2 regions of the Methylophaga sp. UBA3613 genome follow, and region 2 is predicted to be linked to the other one. Evidence: predicted binding sites of a transcription regulator. Region 2 holds the regulator's gene; the other holds the start of a gene.
What was found. The regulator PhoB, encoded in region 2, activates phosphate uptake and scavenging genes when phosphate is short. The targets are predictions, from matches to a motif close to GNNTGTCATAAAACTGTCANAT.
Positions count from the first base shown of each region.

Region 1: a site for PhoB is predicted at 4,488-4,509, ahead of pstS (phosphate ABC transporter substrate-binding protein PstS). Genes of this name have one in related genera too.

Region 1 covers NZ_DFLS01000013.1:8,515-17,624, reverse strand. The annotation lists gene B3S93_RS14355 (MgtC/SapB family protein) at 1-488, shown strand, start outside; gene B3S93_RS14350 (phospholipase D-like domain-containing protein) at 724-2,184, opposite strand; gene B3S93_RS14345 (purple acid phosphatase family protein) at 2,527-4,365, shown strand; gene pstS (phosphate ABC transporter substrate-binding protein PstS) at 4,594-5,658, shown strand; gene B3S93_RS14335 (site-specific recombinase) at 5,905-7,890, shown strand; gene B3S93_RS14330 (winged helix-turn-helix transcriptional regulator) at 8,380-8,697, opposite strand; gene B3S93_RS14325 (SDR family NAD(P)-dependent oxidoreductase) at 8,841-9,110, shown strand, end outside.
Region 2 covers NZ_DFLS01000007.1:12,473-21,582, reverse strand. The annotation lists gene B3S93_RS08750 (inorganic phosphate transporter) at 1-1,303, shown strand, start outside; gene arsJ (organoarsenical effux MFS transporter ArsJ) at 1,362-2,585, shown strand; gene phoB (phosphate regulon transcriptional regulator PhoB) at 2,667-3,359, shown strand; gene phoR (phosphate regulon sensor histidine kinase PhoR) at 3,372-4,661, shown strand; gene B3S93_RS08730 (PstS family phosphate ABC transporter substrate-binding protein) at 4,803-5,759, shown strand; gene B3S93_RS08725 (ABC transporter permease subunit) at 5,915-8,191, shown strand; gene pstA (phosphate ABC transporter permease PstA) at 8,204-9,110, shown strand, end outside.

The DNA.
Region 1 (9,110 bases), on a different contig from region 2:
CTGCACTGATTTATCCACCGTTGCTGAAAGAGTTGCTGATACCTGTCATCGTAATGGGAGGCCTTCTTTATGGCTCAGCTGCACTGATATGGTGGCAACACTCCGGCTCAGTTAACGTAAGTCAGCCTCAAGGGCAGAATCCACTGGAACTACGCTCTGCTCTGCTTTTTGGTTTATTACTGGTAGTGATTTTATTGCTCGGCGAATGGTTGAAAAATGTGATGGGTGATGCAGGAGTCTTTCTACTGGCTGCTATTTCCGGACTGACAGATGTGGATGCTATTACCTTATCCCTGACCCGCATGGCACGTGAGGATTTAATGGCGGCTACTGCAGTGTTAGCAATTATTATCGCCGCTATGGTTAACAATCTTTTCAAAGCAAGTCTGGCTCTTGGCATCGGAACCGTTGGATTGGGCACACGTGTACTGATACCGATGTTACTATCATTATCCTCCGGTTTAGCGGTGGTTTTTTTAAGGATGTAAATTTGCCTGCGTTTTCAACTTACAGCTGATCAAAATTCTTCTTTAATTTTTTTGGCAATACGCTTTACCAATATCCCTTAGAAAAATTGCTCTACACTCTTTCCGAAAGCCCGCGGAGTGCTGAAAGATAAGGCGTCAAGAGAAAGCCTAGTCTGATTTACTCACTTTGATTGGTGTTTGAAAATGTAAGTCCATTTAAAAAAAGCCGATTTAGTTTGCTTTTGCAGAGAGGAACTTAAAAAGTGCTGATACCGGTGGCTTCCATAATGCGATAAAGCATACGCGGCCAGATTCGTTCATCGGCATACTGGGTATAACCTACGCTGTAATTTCGCTGATTCCTGTTATTCCAGCGCTCTTCAAACCAATCCTGGCCACGCTGCAAAGGTTCAGCCCCAGCAGATCCACGCAGAACCACACTGGTTTCAAGATTTAGGTTATGCAGATTGCGACGGGTTAAATTGGTTGAGCCAAGCATCATTGCATTTTGGTCATCACCCCCTCGATGCATCAGCCACTTTGCGTGACATTGCTCGCCATGCGTATTGCACCAGCGCACGGTAATGCCCGCTTCTACTAGTTCATGGGCCACAGGACGATTAGGTACACCATTTTTCTTCCGACCAAATGCATCTTTATTGGGATCCAGCAAAATCCTCATGCTCACGCCGCGCTCTGCCGCCCGCTTGAGTGCGTTTACTATGTCTCGGTCAGAAAGATAGAACATCGCCATATCCAATTTATCACCAGGCCCGGCTCCATCAATCATATCGATTGAGGCTCGCTCAACAGAGCGTTCGGTGACCACCTGAACGGTAAGACCGTTACTGCTTGCCTCTGATATCTGTGCTACTTCAGGTATTGGAACGGAGGCATCCGAAAATTCCAGTACCGCTGCTTCGCTGTCAAACAAATCCCAGGCTGCGGCCCCATTAAAGCGCAACGCCACATTACCGTGAGCACTACTACCATCATGAGGATTGGCAGAAGTAATCAATGCTGAAAGTTGCGTCCCATCATCGGCAATGATCAGTTTGCGATGATTGGCTTTGAAGTTGAGCATGGCAAGGTAACTCCGCAGCGAAACCCGTCCCTCCCCAAAAGGATTGGGTAACAGTTCCCCTTCATCATTGCCAAAAGGCTGAATAAACAGACGCCAGAAGGCAGAATATGCCGGGTTGCTATCCCTTAAGCGAGTCAAATCGGTCAATGTGACAGAAATACCTGCCGCTTCAAGTTGAGCAAAATGTGGCGAAGGGCGTCCACCATAAAGAGTATTCAGTGGATCGGAAATAACCTGTATATCAAGCGTCGGGTAGCGCCTTTTCTGGGCAATCAGAGCATCTGTCAGTTCGTCAGAGAGAGGGCGGTGTGTCTCCGACAGCTGGCCCTGAAAATCGTTGAATAAAAACATATCCACCAGCACAAATCGACGGGCACCGGCAATCATCTCAAAAATGGCATCGAATATCTGTTGATCGGTATGGCGTTCACCATCCGTGCTGGTAAACGTTCTGTCCGCCAAAAACTGCACATCGGTAGCAGAGCGCTCGGAGGCAAAAATATCCAACCCGGGAGGTAGCGGTTTGTAGACGTGATAAAAGCCCATACCAACCAACACAACAATCAACAATGTCAGCAGCCATAATCCCAAATGCCGACGTTGAGTAGGTTTGTCAGCAATAAACAATTTCATTTAGCAACGCTCCCTTTAGCTTGGCCTATCTATCTATATCAAATCCATCTGAACTGCGTCGCTCATGACGCCTGTTTTGTTGAGAAAGAATACTTGATGACTGTAGTGCTGTTCAAAAATCACATTCGTTATTTCAATGGTTGAAAGAGTCATTACAAAAAAATTTTAGCCAAATCAACTCCTGATCATCCTTTGGTAACGAGCTTTAACGATACTCGATAGAAAAATTCACTTACACTCTATCTGAGAGCGCGCAGGATGTTGACGACAAAGTTATTTCAATTGTGTCTTATCATCACGGGTTTCGTTTTTTTATCAGGATTTCATGCGTCAGGAGTAGCAGTGGTCAAAAAAGTACCGGAAAGCATCGAAGAAAATAGCGATTTTCTGAGCGATCCCTTTCTTCAACTGCCCACGGCAGATTCAGTCAATGTGGTCTGGTTTACCAACTTTGCCGGGCAAAGCCATCAACTGCACTATGGTGATGGACTGATTGCTGATGCCACAACCACCAAGATGACCAGCATGTTTGAGGATGCAGATTCATCCCAACCCGGTAGGGATTATCAAACTCTTACACTGAGAAAGGTCTACCGCCATGAAGCGACAGCATCGTCACTCAGGGCCGGTGTGCGGCTGAATTATCAGGTGAAAAGCATAACCGATGAGGGACAGGTTCTTCTCAGTGACAGCTATAGCCTAACGACGTTGCCAGAAAAAAATACGCCACTGAAAATTCTACTTACCTCGGATCTACAATCAAAAACCAACTCTCCGGCCAACTATCAGAAAGTGGTGGAAACCATCGGTCTGCCCGATGCGGTTTTCTTTGCCGGTGATCTGGTCAATATCCCCGATCGTGCATCGGAATGGTTTGATCAACTCGAAGACGGTGCACCACCCTTTTTCCCGACGCTGCAGGGACGCTATCAACAACTCAAACCCGACGCGGTCTACAACGGCGGTGAAATTTTGCAACATGTCCCACTATTTGCTGCTATCGGTAATCATGAAGTGATGGGGCGTTTTCTCCCTCAGCAATCTGATCACCGAATGAACAATAGCTTTAATGATCCTCAACCGCGCTGGTATGCCGAAATCGCTTATGAGCAGCTTAAAGAGCAAATCAATCCCGACAATGATCCTCAACGCAAAGCACAATGGATTCAGGATAATTCGCATAATCAGCAAACTTATCTGGATGTTTTTACCTTTCCGGACGACAGTCCCGGTGGTAAAGAATATTACGCCATGGCGTTTGGGGACGTTTTTCTGATTTCGATGAATGTTTCACGGATCTGGCGATCATGGAATGTAAGCGGTCAGCATCGCAGCAAGTTTGTAGAAGCCTTTTCCGAGTTGCAAACTCCTGATGCATGGGGCTTTGGCGAATTTATGTTCGAGCGTTTTGATACCCAGTCAGAGCAATACCAATGGCTTGAAAGTGTGTTGCATTCTGATGCATTTAAAGAGGCAAAATACAAAGTGGTACTCGCTCATCAAGGGGTATTTGGACTGGGCGATAATGTTGTACCGGTGCTGGCAAATCCACTGATGCAACTGGTAGAAACAGATGAAAACAATATCGAAATACTGACCGAGCTAACTTTTCCCATCAGCCCGCAAGATTGGCAAAACACCGTATTGCCTAAGCTGCCCAACATCCGTGAAATACGTTATCAATATCTACTTAAAGACGATATTTGGCTTAGAGATATTGAACCATTATTGCTTAAACACCAGGTTGATCTGGTGCAAATCGGTCACTCACATCTATGGAACCGCACAAAAGTCGGCAATATGCATTATCTGGAAACCTCCAATGTCGGGAATACACTAGGGGCTTATTACAATGATCCAACCGGCACATATCAACAAAACAATCGCAACAGCAAAGCCAACTTCTGGATAGAGTTGAATTCAGAAAACTCACGTTGGGATCCGGCGAATTACGCTGCCAATGGCGATCCTCATGGACGACAGATGATCCAACCCAGCCTTTTCAGTCCGATGCATCTGCTGGACAAAACCTTTACGGATTTACCCTTTGTCTCAAGTAATCAACTGACCACGTTTTCGATTCTGGATACTGGAACAGCAACGGTAAAAAGCTATGTTTTCGATACCGCTGATCCTACATCTGAAGTGCAGTTATTTGATGAATTTTCAATAGGCAATTAGCTTAGGCATTTCCCAAACACCCTCGTACCTCAATACATCTTTCTGACTCATAACGATAAGCAAATCGTGGATTTGCTATGTATTTGAGCGCATCAGGATATATCAGCGCTCTAAAATATATGGATTTACATATATATGTAATAATACATATGTATCTTCCCAGTACATGCTAAACGTTAGCTGAACCAGATAAACAGCATGAACCTATTGATGTTAAAGGGAAATACAATGAATCGTTTGATTACATCCATTATCTATTTTGCAGTTACGCTAGTGTCATTAAGCCTTACCGCCTGTGACTCCAACAATGATCCCGCTGAAATATCAGAGATTAATGACAACCGTTCTGAAATAATCATTGCAGGCTCGACCTTCGCCTCCCCATTCTTTGAAAAAGTGTTGCAGACCTATGAGCAGGGCACAAAGTTTAGCTACCATTCGATAGGCAGTGGTGCAGGTATTGAGCAGTTTATAACGGGTGATGCAGATATCGGGACAACCGATGCGCCAATTAATGAAAAGGAAGCAGCTCGCTTAAATGAGAATTTTGAAGAAATCGTCGTCACCTCCGGCATGATCAGTATTGCTTATAACGTAGAGGGTCTGACTGACACACTCAAACTTCCAAGAGATGTGTATACAGATATCTTTCTTGGTGAAATCACCCGCTGGAATGATCCACGAATACTTGAAGTAAACCCTGATATCAATTTACCTGACAGTGCTATACAGGTCATTGCACGCTCCGATAGCAGTGGTACAACCTTTGCGTTTACCAATCATCTGTCGACGGTTAGCCCAGCCTGGAAAACAACATTTGGAGCAACAAAAAAACTGGACTGGCCCGGAAAAACAATGGAAGCAAAAGGTAACGAAGGAGTCTCCCAACGCCTGGCAATTACCAATAATAGCATCGGCTACGTTGAATTCGGCTTTGCTCAGCGCCTTGGCTTAAAAGTCGCAAGTCTGGAAAACAAAAGCGGAAAATTTGTTCTGCCCAATAACGAGACGGGCGACATAGGACTTGTCGATGAATTTTATTCAGAAGCAGAGCAAGTCGTTTCATCCATTGCTGATCCTGAGGGAGAATCGGCCTACCCAATCGTCGCATATACCTGGGCATTAATACGGAAAAAATATGAAACCCCTGGCATCGGCAGTGAAGTAAGAGATTTTATAAAATGGACGCTGAATGAAGGCCAATCATTAGCAGCTCCATTGCATTACCTTCCTTTATCGAAAGAGATTATTCAGGCAGAACAGGAAAAGTTGGGGCTGTATACTATCCAGTGAACCAAAGAGTCAGAAGCAAATATCAATTTTCTCTGGCTCTTTGGAGCTTTCATCCAGCATATTAGCGCTGGCTTATGCCAGCTCGACCAATAACACTTTGTCCCCTCTCTTATCTCCCGATATGAATTTTTCTTCATATGAACAGAACAGTTAAATCATGCTGGTTTTGTTAAGCTGTAATGACTTAATCCCCTCTTTCAACGAGTAACGATTTTAATGGCAAGCAATTTCAACGCTGAGCGTCTCATGCATGACCTAAAACAAGAGGCTCCACTGTTAGATGCTTTGATCGACATCATCGAACAGCTAAGAGAGACCGATCCAGAAAACGCATCAAAGCGACTGGATGACATTATGGAGATGATCGAAGCGAATCCAGAACTGAGAGCAGAATTTGGTCAGCAGTTTCATAGCTGGCTAATTGAATTAAACCTGTATCCGGCTTTGGTGAGTTTAGGAATTTTTGCCCGGCGTGGTGTATTTAATGAGTTCATGACCCGTCTTTATGACAAAGTTAATCCGCCCCCCATTGATCGCGAAAGCTCAAGAGGGGTGTTAACACTCCTGTTTCACCGACAATCAGATAAAAAATGGCTAAACACTATTACCAACGATCAATGGCTGCGTCTGTATCAAATCCTTGTTGATCACACGACACCTGAGACATTGAATACCGCCGTCAAACATTTCCGCCAACAATGTCTTTATGCAGTTGAAATGCTGGGTATCTGGGTTGCAGCCGAAGAACTTGAACCTGAATTGATTCGAATGGATCGGCGACTGATCGATATTGACTCTGCCTTTATTGGTCTGCAACGTGAACTGCGCCTGTTTACACAAACGGAGTTCGACCGTATTCAGGAACCTGAACTTCCGGCCTATGATCCCGAACATATTTGGGTAATGCTGGATCAATGTCGCGAACAGGTCTCACGCTTGAGACGCAAAGGCGCCGGGGCAGCAGGATCCTCAGTCTCGGTGGCACATTTGCTAGAACGTCTTGAACAGACGCTAGGGCGTATTGAACAAATTATGTCCATTTTAACCACCACAGAAACAATAGAAGTAGAACGTAAAAGTCTGGCGCTCTGGCAATCATTGATTGTTTCAGCCATTGACAAGAACAGCCTCTACGCCTTGATGCGCAACAGTCTTGCCATGCTCTCCCGCAGTATTACTGAGAACAAAAGTGATCATGGCGAACATTACATCAGCCGTGGTAAAAGCTCCTTTTATGCGCTTTTCCGATCAGCGGCCGGTGCGGGTTTTATTATTGCATTAATGGCTTTGTTAAAAATCAGTATCGTGAACATGGGCTTCAGTCCATTAAAAGAAACAGTACTCACCAGCCTGAACTATGGTCTAGGGTTTGTCCTTATCCATCTTTTACATTTCACCATTGCCACCAAACAACCTGCAATGACAGCAGCCAGTTTTGCCAGTGAAGTAGAACAAGGTGAAAACGGACGTGCTGCTCATCGCAAATTAGCCAGCTTATTAATTGATGTTAATCGGTCTCAGTGGGCAGCCGTTTGGGGCAATCTTTCAACAGCCATTTTGCTGGCGGCAGTGATTGCATTCAGTTTCTTTATGTTCACCGATAGTCCTTTACTAGATGCCTCGACTGTCAGCTACCAGCTGCATGCAATTGCCCCCTTCGAGGGTCTCGCCCTGTTTTATGCTGCAATTGCAGGTGTGTGGTTGTTTTGCTCAGGGATTATTGCCGGATATTTTGATAATCGAGCGGATTATCTCGAGTTAGAAATGCGCCTTCAGCAACATCGATTATTACAATGGTTAAAAGAAGAACGCCGGGATAAATTCGCAAAGTATATGCACGAAAATTACGGCTCGCTAGCTGGTAATTTCTTTTTTGGGGTATTGCTGGGGACGACGGGCTATATAGGCTATTTGCTGGACTTGCCACTGGATATACGTCATGTGGCTTTTTCATCTGCCAATTTAGGCTACAGCGCTTTGAGCACCCAGATGAACTTAATGGAATTTTTAATCCATTTGTTTTACGTATTATTGATAGGTTTTGTTAATCTCTGGGTCAGCTTTTCACTCGCCTTGATGGTCGCATTACGTTCCCGCGGCACACAAATAAGTCGTTTTCCAGTCTTGCTAAGCAGCCTATGGGAACAGATTAAGGAAAAACCGCTGCGTTTATTTTTTCCGGTCACCACGGTTCAACAAGCATTAAAAGAAGATAAGAAAAATAAGTCCTGAACTCTTTGCAAATTCAAATCTGCTGTACCTTAAATTCATCGAGATAAACGTTCTCATCGGCTGTATCTTTCAGATAAGCTTACGGCTACCCCGAACGCGAAAGCCTCAAGTAGAAAGTCTAACTGACCCAACGCCTGGCAATTACCATCAATAGTTTCGGCTAAGTTGAATTCAACTTTACTCAGCGCCTTGGCTTAAAGGTCGCAAATCTGGAAAAGAAAAAGCGGAGAAATGGCCTACCAATCGTCGCATATACCTGGGCATTAATACGGAAAAAGTATCAAAAACCCAGCATCGGCACTGAAATAAGAGATTTTATAAAATGGACGCTGAATGAAGGCCAATCATTAGCAGCACCATTGCATTACCTTCCTTTATCGCCAGAAATTATTCGGGCAGAACAGGATAAATTGCGGCTGTATGCTTTTACTCCATTATCTTTTTGGCTTTGCACGCTTTAATTAGCTTCCGTTCACTTGCATTGCCTTGTTATATGTCACATTCAATTTCGCTTTGGAGTTTTTCAAGCTCATCAAGAATACGTAGAAATTTGGTGCCGAACTCAGTGACTTTATATTCAACCCGTGGTGGCGTCTCGTTGTAGTTTACACGCTCCAAAATACCAAATTCCGCATTCTTTCTCAGGCATTCATTGAGCACTTTGGTGGTTAAGCCTTCAACGTTACGAACCATTGCACCAGGCCGGTTGATGCCATTTGCCAGAAGTTGATAAACCGTCAGAGACCACTTGCAACCGTAAATGGTCTCAACCATACGGGCACTTTTCTCGGGGGCTGATTTCCTCAAAAATATTTTTCCCTTTGCTTTCATCAAGATGTACCAAAAAGTACCTACCGCACCAATTTGTGCCTAATTTTCAATAGTCTACGAATTTCATAACCTATGTCCACACCTTAATATTTACCTGTGGAGGTAATCAGATGGAAAACATGACCAGCCCTTTGGCTTTGATCGTAGGCGGTTCCAGCGGAATGGGTTTAGCGACGGCAAAGCAGTTGCTCAAACGCGGCACTCATACGCTAATTATTGGCAGCTCATCCTCGAAATTGGAAGCGGCCAAGAATGATCTCTTTGGACTGGGACACATTCAAACCCTTCAGGCAAACCTGTATGAAGCCAGCGACGTACAACGCGTTATTGATTTTGTGGCAAATCATGACCGACATATTCAATATTTTGTAAATGCGGCGGGCAAGTTC
Region 2 (9,110 bases):
TGATATCAAGCAATTTGGTACCGATACCGAAACCTTTGTCTGGGCCATGATGGCTGCATTATTAGCAGCGGCTTTATGGCTTAATCTGGCAACCGTCGCCGGAGCGCCTGTATCAACTACTCACTCAATAGTGGGGGGGGTAATGGGCGGTGGTATGGCTGCCGCTGGCTTTGGTATTGTTGACTGGGGCACTATGGGGGCTATTGTCAGTTCCTGGATTATTTCGCCATTGATGGGAGGCATTATTGCGGCCTCTTTTTTATTGGCTATCAAAAAAACCATCATTTTTCGCGACGACAAAATTCAGGCTTCCTATCGTTGGGTACCGATTTATGTTTCGGTGATGGCCTGGGCTTTTTCCACTTATCTGGTGATCAAAGGGCTTAAGCAGGTATGGGGGCAATTCATAACTACGCTGAATGGACTGCCAATTGTCGATATAGCTCCGCAAGCCAACCCCAGTTTTTTGGCTGCTGCATTGATTGGTTTTCTGATTGGGGTGCTGGTGTTCTGGATCGTTAAAAAGTCTCTGGCCAGTAATCTGCAATACATGAAAAATGATCGTGCCAGTGTCAATGCACAATTCACTATTCCGTTAATCTTTGCTGCGGCCTTATTAAGTTTTGCTCATGGTGCGAATGACGTGGCAAATGCCATCGGTCCTCTGGCCGCAATAAATGACGCCATTATGTCAGGTGGTATCACCGATAAAGCCGGTATTCCGCTTTGGATTATGGCCGTGGGTGCTTTAGGTATTGCCATTGGCTTGGGTCTGTATGGTCCAAGGCTGATTCGTACCGTAGGTGGTGAAATTACCGAGCTGGATCAGATGCGAGCCTATTCAATCGCTATGGCTGCTGCTTTGACCGTCATCATTGCCAGTCAGCTCGGATTGCCGGTCAGTACAACGCATATTGCCATTGGTGGGGTATTTGGGGTTGGGTTCCTGCGTGAATGGCTGGATGAATCAAATAAAATCGAACGCCAGATTGATCGCGAAAAAGCCGAAATCAAAGATGATAAAAAGATGCTTAATGCACTGCGCGGCGAATTGAAAAAACTGGAGAAAAAACCCTCCAAAACCGTGGATGAATATCAACGTATTACCGAGCTTTATCGATTGATTGATGAGGAAGAGTCCGCGCTGAAAAAAGCCAAAAAAGTCCTCAAAAAAGAAAAGAAAAACCTGTTCGTTAAACGCGATATGGTGAAAAAGATCGTCACAGCGTGGGTGGTCACCGTTCCAGCAGCGGCAACTTTATCAGCCTGCATCTTCTTTATGATTAGAGGCATCATGCTGTAATCAAATCTTCATTAAACTGACATATTATTTTCAGCTTATTTGTCAGGACGATTTGAACATGCTGAATAAACTTAAAGCATTGCCCATTGCGATTCAGCAATATCTGGTGGTGACCTTCAGCTACTGGGCGTTTACCGTTTCCGACGGTGCGTTACGCATGCTGGTGGTATTGTTTTTCCATCAACTGGGCTACAGCCCGCTTGAAGTGGCAATGCTGTTTGTTCTGTATGAATTTTTCGGCATAGTGACAAACCTGGTCGGTGGCTGGCTGGCCGCCAGAGTAGGGTTAAACGTCACAATGCATCTGGGCTTGTTATTACAGGTTATTGCATTGGCAATGCTGCTGGTGGATCCGCAGTGGCTCACTGTGGCGTATGTCATGGTCGCGCAGGCACTCTCCGGTATTGCCAAAGATTTGAATAAAATGAGTGCCAAATCCAGCATCAAAATGCTGGTGGCTGATAACGCCCAATCAACCTTATTTAAATGGATATCCATCCTTACCGGCTCCAAAAATGCCCTGAAAGGTGTTGGTTTCTTTGTCGGTGCGGCCCTGCTTTCCTGGATCGGTTTTCGTGGCGCGATACTGGCCATGGCGATTGTGCTTCTGGTAGTGTTGATTTTCAGCATCGTCATGTTGCAACGCGATCTGGGTAAAGCCAAAAATAAACCAAAATTCAGTGATATCTGGTCAAAAAGTGCACCGGTGAATCATTTGTCGTTGGCAAGGTTCTTTTTGTTTGGTTCTCGAGATATCTGGTTTGTGGTGGCCTTACCAGTGTTTTTGCATGCCCAATTACAGTGGTCACCTATTTATGTCGGTGGTCTGCTGGCGGCTTGGGTAATTGCTTACGGTATTGTGCAGGCACTTGCCCCTAAGCTGACTGGCTTTTCCAGACAAAATGCTCCTGATGGCTATCATGTCTGGCTATGGTCCTTACCCCTCTTTGTGTTGCCGTTATTGATTGCCGCCTCGGTATATTTTGAATGGGCTGTCATACCTGCTTTAACTGTCGGCTTATTAATTTATGGCGCTATCTTTGCGATCAATTCTGCAATCCATTCCTATCTTATCGTGTCATATGCTGATGCGGCTGGGGTTTCCCTGGATGTCGGTTTTTATTACATGGCTAATGCGGCTGGAAGATTGTTTGGTACATTATTATCTGGCTGGGTCTATCAGGTTTCCGGGTTAGCAGCCTGTCTGGTCATTTCTGCCTTAATGATTCTGTCCGCCAGTTTTATTTCAAAAATGTTACCGCGCAAAGACCAGACTGTATAAAGCTTTCAGCGTTGTTATCAAATTGTCATATTTAGCCGTTAAGCTTTATTCTTAGAAAAATAGTTCAGGAAAAAATCGGATATGAGCATATCAGTATTACTGGTTGAAGATGACGCCGCCATTCGTGACATGATTAATTTCAGTCTGCGTCAAACGGGATTTACCTGCGAAGCAGTCAAGGATGGCGAAACGGGGCTGGATTGGTTGAAAAATCAACAACCAGACATGATTTTGCTGGACTGGATGTTACCTGGAATTGATGGCATCGAGTTTATCCGCCGTCTGCGTGCCAATGAGTTTTTAGCATCCATTCCCGTGATTATGCTCACCGCCAAAGGCGAAAGTGAAGATATGGTGAAAGGTCTGAGCGTCGGTGCTGATGACTATATTAATAAACCATTTTCCCCACCTGAATTAATTGCACGAATTAAAGCGGTTTTACGTCGTTGTCGTCCGATGGAAGATGATGATGCCCAGAAATTGCAGATGGGTGAACTGGTTATGGATACCAAAAGCCACCGGGTCTCGGTGAATGGTGAACGCATTGAATTGGGACCGACCGAATTCCGTTTACTACACTTTTTTATGAAAAACCCAGAGCGAGCCTATAACCGCTCCCAGCTGCTGGATTTTGTCTGGGGCGATACCGTATATATAGAGGAGCGCACAGTGGATGTGCACATTCGTCGTCTGCGTAAGGCGCTGGAACCCAGCGGTCATGACAACCTGGTACAAACCGTTCGCGGTGTCGGTTACCGTTTTTCTGCTGAATAGCAGGATCGTCTGATGCAATGGGATTATTGGCGTTTACTGACCGTGCTCAGTCTGGCCGGTTTTGTGGGACTGGTCGTTGGTCATATGATGGCTTTTCTGTTTGTCGCTGCACTTATTTACATTTTCTGGATGCAGAGTAAATGGAACCAGTTGCAGGCATGGCTGGATAAACCTAAGAAAAACAGTTCTCCGCAAGCCGAAGGGGTTATTAATGACGTGTGTCGGCAGATCGAACAGATGCGCGCACAAAACAGCAGTCGTAAAAAAAAGCTCACCGGTTATTTAAAACGTTTCCAATCGGCCACTGCGGCTTTACCTGATGCGGTGGTGGTAATGGGCGAGTTTGGTCAAGTCAGTTGGGCCAATACCTCAGCCATGACGTTATTGGGAATCAACTGGCCGCATGACAATGGCGTCAGAGTCAATAATCTGGTTCGCGACCCGGCATTCCAAAAATTACTGGAACTTGATGGTGACGCCGAGGAATCGGTTATAGCCGTTTCACCGATGAATGATCGCATTCAGCTTGAATTCAAAGTCGTTCGGTATGCAAGCAAGGACAGGTTGCTGATCGCCAGAGATATCACCCAGACACAGAAACTGCAGCGTATGCGGCGTGATTTTGTGGCCAATGTATCGCATGAATTGCGTACACCATTGACGGTTTTACGGGGGTATCTGGAAACCTTGACCACGGAAAGTGATCAGGAGCTCTGGCAACAGGCTTTACCGGTAATGCAGCAACAAAGCCAACGAATGCATCTTATGATCAAGGATCTGCTGGCATTATCTCAACTGGAAACCGGTGAAAAGCCGTTGCAACACCGACCTACGGATATCTGCAAGTTATTGCATAGCGTGGTGGAGGATGCCAAACGACTGGAACATTTTCATCAACATCAGATCAACCTGCATTGTTTGAGTGAAAAATGGCTAATGGCAGATGCTGATGAACTACGCAGCGCAATCTCCAATCTGGTCTTTAATGCAGTCAAATATACCCCAGCAGAAACCCAGATCGATGTCAGATGGGATATCGAGGGTGAGTTTGCTGTTATTGAGGTAAAAGATACCGGTGAAGGTATTGCCCAGCATCATCTCGACCGCTTAACAGAACGCTTTTACCGTGTTGATAGTGGTCGTGCCAGGGAAACCGGTGGTACAGGACTTGGGCTGGCCATCGTCAAGCATGTGTTGCAACGACACAAAGCTGAACTGTTGATTCAGAGTGCTATTGGTGAAGGTTCAAGTTTTAAATGCTGTTTTCCCGCCAAAAATGTGATGGATAAAATAGACATTTAGCCTTACTGACTACTGTTTTCGGTCATGTCACAGTATTGTCATATTTCTTTCATATCCTTGTCACAGTTAATCGCGATACTGCTCGGGTGCTCAACGCGGTAAGCGTTGGAACTTATTTTTAACCCAAGGAGTTAATGACTCATGTTCAAGAAAAAATTTGCTTTATACGGCGCCGCTTTGGCAATGACGTTTTCCGCTGCCAGCTTTGCAGACGTCGATCCAAACCTGCCAGAATATGAAAAAACAAGCGGTGTTTCAGGTAGCTTATCAAGCGTCGGTTCTGACACATTAGCTAACTTGATGACCTTGTGGGCAGAAGAGTTCAAACGTGAATATCCTAATGTCAGCATCCAGATTCAAGCGGCTGGTTCTTCAACTGCGCCTCCTGCGTTAACTGAAGGTACATCAAACGTTGGGCCGATGAGCCGTGAGATGAAAGACAGCGAAATCAAAGAATTTGAAAACAAATACGGTTACAAACCAACAGCTATCCCTGTTGCTATCGATGCTCTGGCTGTTTATGTGCACAAAGACAACCCAATTGAAGGCATGACTATCCCTCAAGTTGATGCTGCTTTCTCAGCAACACGTAAGTGTGGTTATCCAGAAGATATCACTGACTGGTCACAATTAGGTGTTGAAGGTCTGGGTTCAATCCAGTTATATGGTCGTAACTCAGTATCAGGTACTTACGGTTACTTTAAAGATAACGCTTTGTGCAAAGGTGACTACAAAAACACTGTAAATGAGCAACCAGGTTCAGCTTCAGTTGTTCAAGGTGTGACTAAATCAACCAATGGTCTGGGCTATTCCGGTATTGGTTACAAAACATCAGGCGTAAAACTGGTTCCGTTGGCGAAAGAAGCGGGTCAACCTTTCATTGAAGCAAGTGGTGAAAATGCTGCTGATGGTTCTTATCCAATGTCACGTTTCCTGTGGGTTTATGTGAACAAAGCACCTAACAAACCAATGTCACCACTTGACCGTGAATTCATGAAAATGATTCTTTCTAAAGTGGGTCAGGAAGTTGTTGTTAAAGATGGTTATGTTCCATTGCCAGCTAAAACTGCAGCAAAATATATGGAAATGCTGAAGTAATATTGCAAATTAAAATTACCCCGCACATTGCAAGATGTGCGGGGTTTTTTTATCTAATAGCGTTAATCAATTTGCCTGCAGATTGATTAGCAGTATTAAAATTAAGCAATCACCATGTTGCGTGCGTATTTCTTAAACGGAAACCAAATCAGATTATGGCTGAGCAAACTATTGAAAACAGCGTTATAGCTGCTGCAAATTCAAAAACGGCCCGTCGTCGGCGAAATTGGCGCGAGTTTAAAGATAAATTAGCCCGGGTCGTTGTAACAGGTGGTGGCATTATGGTGATTGTCGCCATCGTGCTGATCTTCTTTTATCTGCTATATGTGGTCATACCACTCTTCAATAGCGCAGATCTGCGAACCGAACAACAATTTGAACAAGAGCCAATCAATAATGTTCATCTGACCCTGGATGAATATAATGAAGTGGCGTTATCGCTGGATGAAAAAGCTAATTTACGTTTTTTTAATGCGCATAATGGCAATGAAATAGCCACTTTTGATTTACCCATTCCAGCTGAAAGTTCCATCAGCAGTTTCTCAGCAGGTAGTGCCTCAACCGGTGTGTTTGCTTATGGGCTGGATAATGGTCAGGCGATAGTCTTTCAGGAAGCCTACAAAATCAGTTATCCGCAGGGAACACAGCGACTGATTACACCAGAGATCCGGTATCCCATTGGTGAAGAACTGGTCGAAGTCGATCCACAGGGACAGCCGCTGCAGATGCTGACGGTTCAAAGTTATGATGATCTCACCACCTTGGTGGCACTCACTGCTGATAATCGACTGGTTATGTCGCGGATTACCAAGGATGTGAACTTTCTTGATGAAACCGACTTTACATTGGACAGCGAAAACCGCGAAATCCCTTTGGATAGTAATGCTCCGGTGTCGATGATTCGGCTAGATATCGATCAGCGTGAGTTATATGTCATTCACAATGATGGTGATATTGCCTATTACGATGTACAGAATATAGACGATGTCAGAATGCTGCAGCGGGTCAGCGCAGTACCTGAGGATGTTGAAATTACGGCAGCAGAATTTCTGACGGGCGGTATTTCAATATTAATAGGACGCAGTGACGGCCAGATTGACCAGTGGTTTCCTGTGCGTGATGCTGACAATAATTACACCATTGAGCGGGTCAGAAGCTTCTCTGAACAGACAGCACCCATCCGTAGCATCCTGGCTGAACAAGCTCGTAAAGGCTTTGTTGCGTTGGATGATACCGGTGATATCGGTATTTATCACACCACAGCAGAGAGAAATCTGTTGGTGGAGAACATTCTGGCCGACGCCAATGCCAAAATGGCCCTGTCACCCCGGGCAAATGGTCTGATAACGGTTGCAAGGGATGGTGAAACGCAGTTTCATGAAATTGAAAATGAACACCCTGAAGTTTCCTGGCATTCTTTATGGGAAAAAGTCTGGTATGAAAGTCGTAGCGAACCTGAGTATCTTTGGCAGTCTTCGTCTTCCAGCAGTGACTTTGAACCGAAACTCAGTCTTACCCCATTAACCTTCGGCACCATTAAAGCGGCATTTTACGCCATGATGGTCGCAGTACCGCTGGCCATTATGGGAGCGATTTTTACCGCCTACTTCATGTCACCGCGAATGCGTAATCTGGTGAAACCGACCATTGAAATCATGGAAGCTTTACCAACCGTTATTCTAGGGTTTCTGGCAGGTTTATGGTTGGCCCCGCTGGTGGAAAACAACCTGCCTGGTGTTTTTAGTATTCTGATCCTCACTCCCATTATGGTGTTGCTCACAGCCTGGCTATGGACCAAATTACCTAAATCATTGCGCCAGCGAATTCCAGATGGTTGGGAGGCGGCGATTTTAATTCCAGTCGTTATTTTGGTCGGTATTGTTTCGATGAAATTAAGTCTGCCATTGGAAAAACTGTTATTTGATGGTGATATGCCAGGTTGGCTGGAATCAACCGGTATCGGGTATGACCAGCGTAACTCGTTAGTCGTTGGTATGGTAATGGGCTTTGCTGTTATCCCGACCATTTTTTCGATTACCGAAGATGCCATTTTCAGTGTGCCCAAACAATTGACCATCGGATCACTAGCTTTGGGTGCAACACCTTGGCAAACCTTAACAAAAGTGGTGTTACTTACCGCCAGTCCGGCGATTTTCTCGGCCGTTATGATCGGTCTTGGGCGTGCGGTAGGTGAAACGATGATTGTATTGATGGCGACCGGTAATACGCCAATTATGGACTTCAATATTTTTGAGGGATTCAGAGCCTTATCAGCCAATATCGCGGTAGAAATGCCTGAAGCAGCAGTCAACAGTACCCATTATCGTGTGCTGTTCCTTGCAGCGCTGGTACTGTTCTCAGCGACCTTTGTGTTTAACACCCTTGCAGAGTTGGTTCGCCAGCGTCTGCGTAAGAAATATAGCAGCCTTTAAACAGAGATCAGCATGTCTAATTCAACATTTAAATCCTGGTATCAAAGTGGTAGTCCGTGGGTCTGGCTGAATGCCGGTGCGGTTTCCATCAGTCTGATCGCGGTTATTGGTCTGGTCTTATTGATAGCGGTTCGTGGCCTGAGTCATTTCTGGCCAGCAGATATTATGTCAGTGGAATATAACGAGCCTGGTTTGGAGCCGACGGTTTTAATCGGTGAAAGAGTTGATCATGAAGTGGTCCCTGCCGAAAGAGTGCCTTCTGATTACCAGCTAAAAGAAGGTCAGATTAGTGTTGAGCGTTACCTGCTGAAAATCGGTAATCGCGACCAGTTCGGCCTGGATTTTCGCTGGATCAACAAAGACTGGATGGGGGAGGTCAGCTACCCGGAAGATATCCTGTCTATTGAACGTCGTGAATGGGGGCATTTCTATGGTTATCTGCTGTCCGTGCAGCAACAGGGCGAAACGGTAGCCGATGGTGAACAGGCCTGGCCAGAATTTCAGCAAAGGCTGGACCGAAGCAATAACCTGGTTGCTGAAATCAAATATATTGAAAAGATCGAAATCGGCAAAATAAATCAGGCACTTGAATCTTTGCGTCTGGATGAGCGGCGTCTGGAGCTGGATAACGTACCTGAAGATAATGCTGCCTATGCTGAGATTGAAGCTGCAAGAGCGGTACAAAATGAAAAATACGCAAAATTACAAATCCGTCTCAGCGAGTTAAGCCAGGCTTTGATACGTGATCAGGTGGTCATGCAAATGTCCAATGGCGATGAAGTGGTCATTCCGATGGCGAAAATCGTCGATGTTGTGAAGCCGAACGACATGAATCGTTTCGAAAAACTGCAGCACTATTTTCATGAAGTGTGGAAGTTTATTTCCGGCGAGCCACGCGAAGCCAATACTGAAGGCGGGA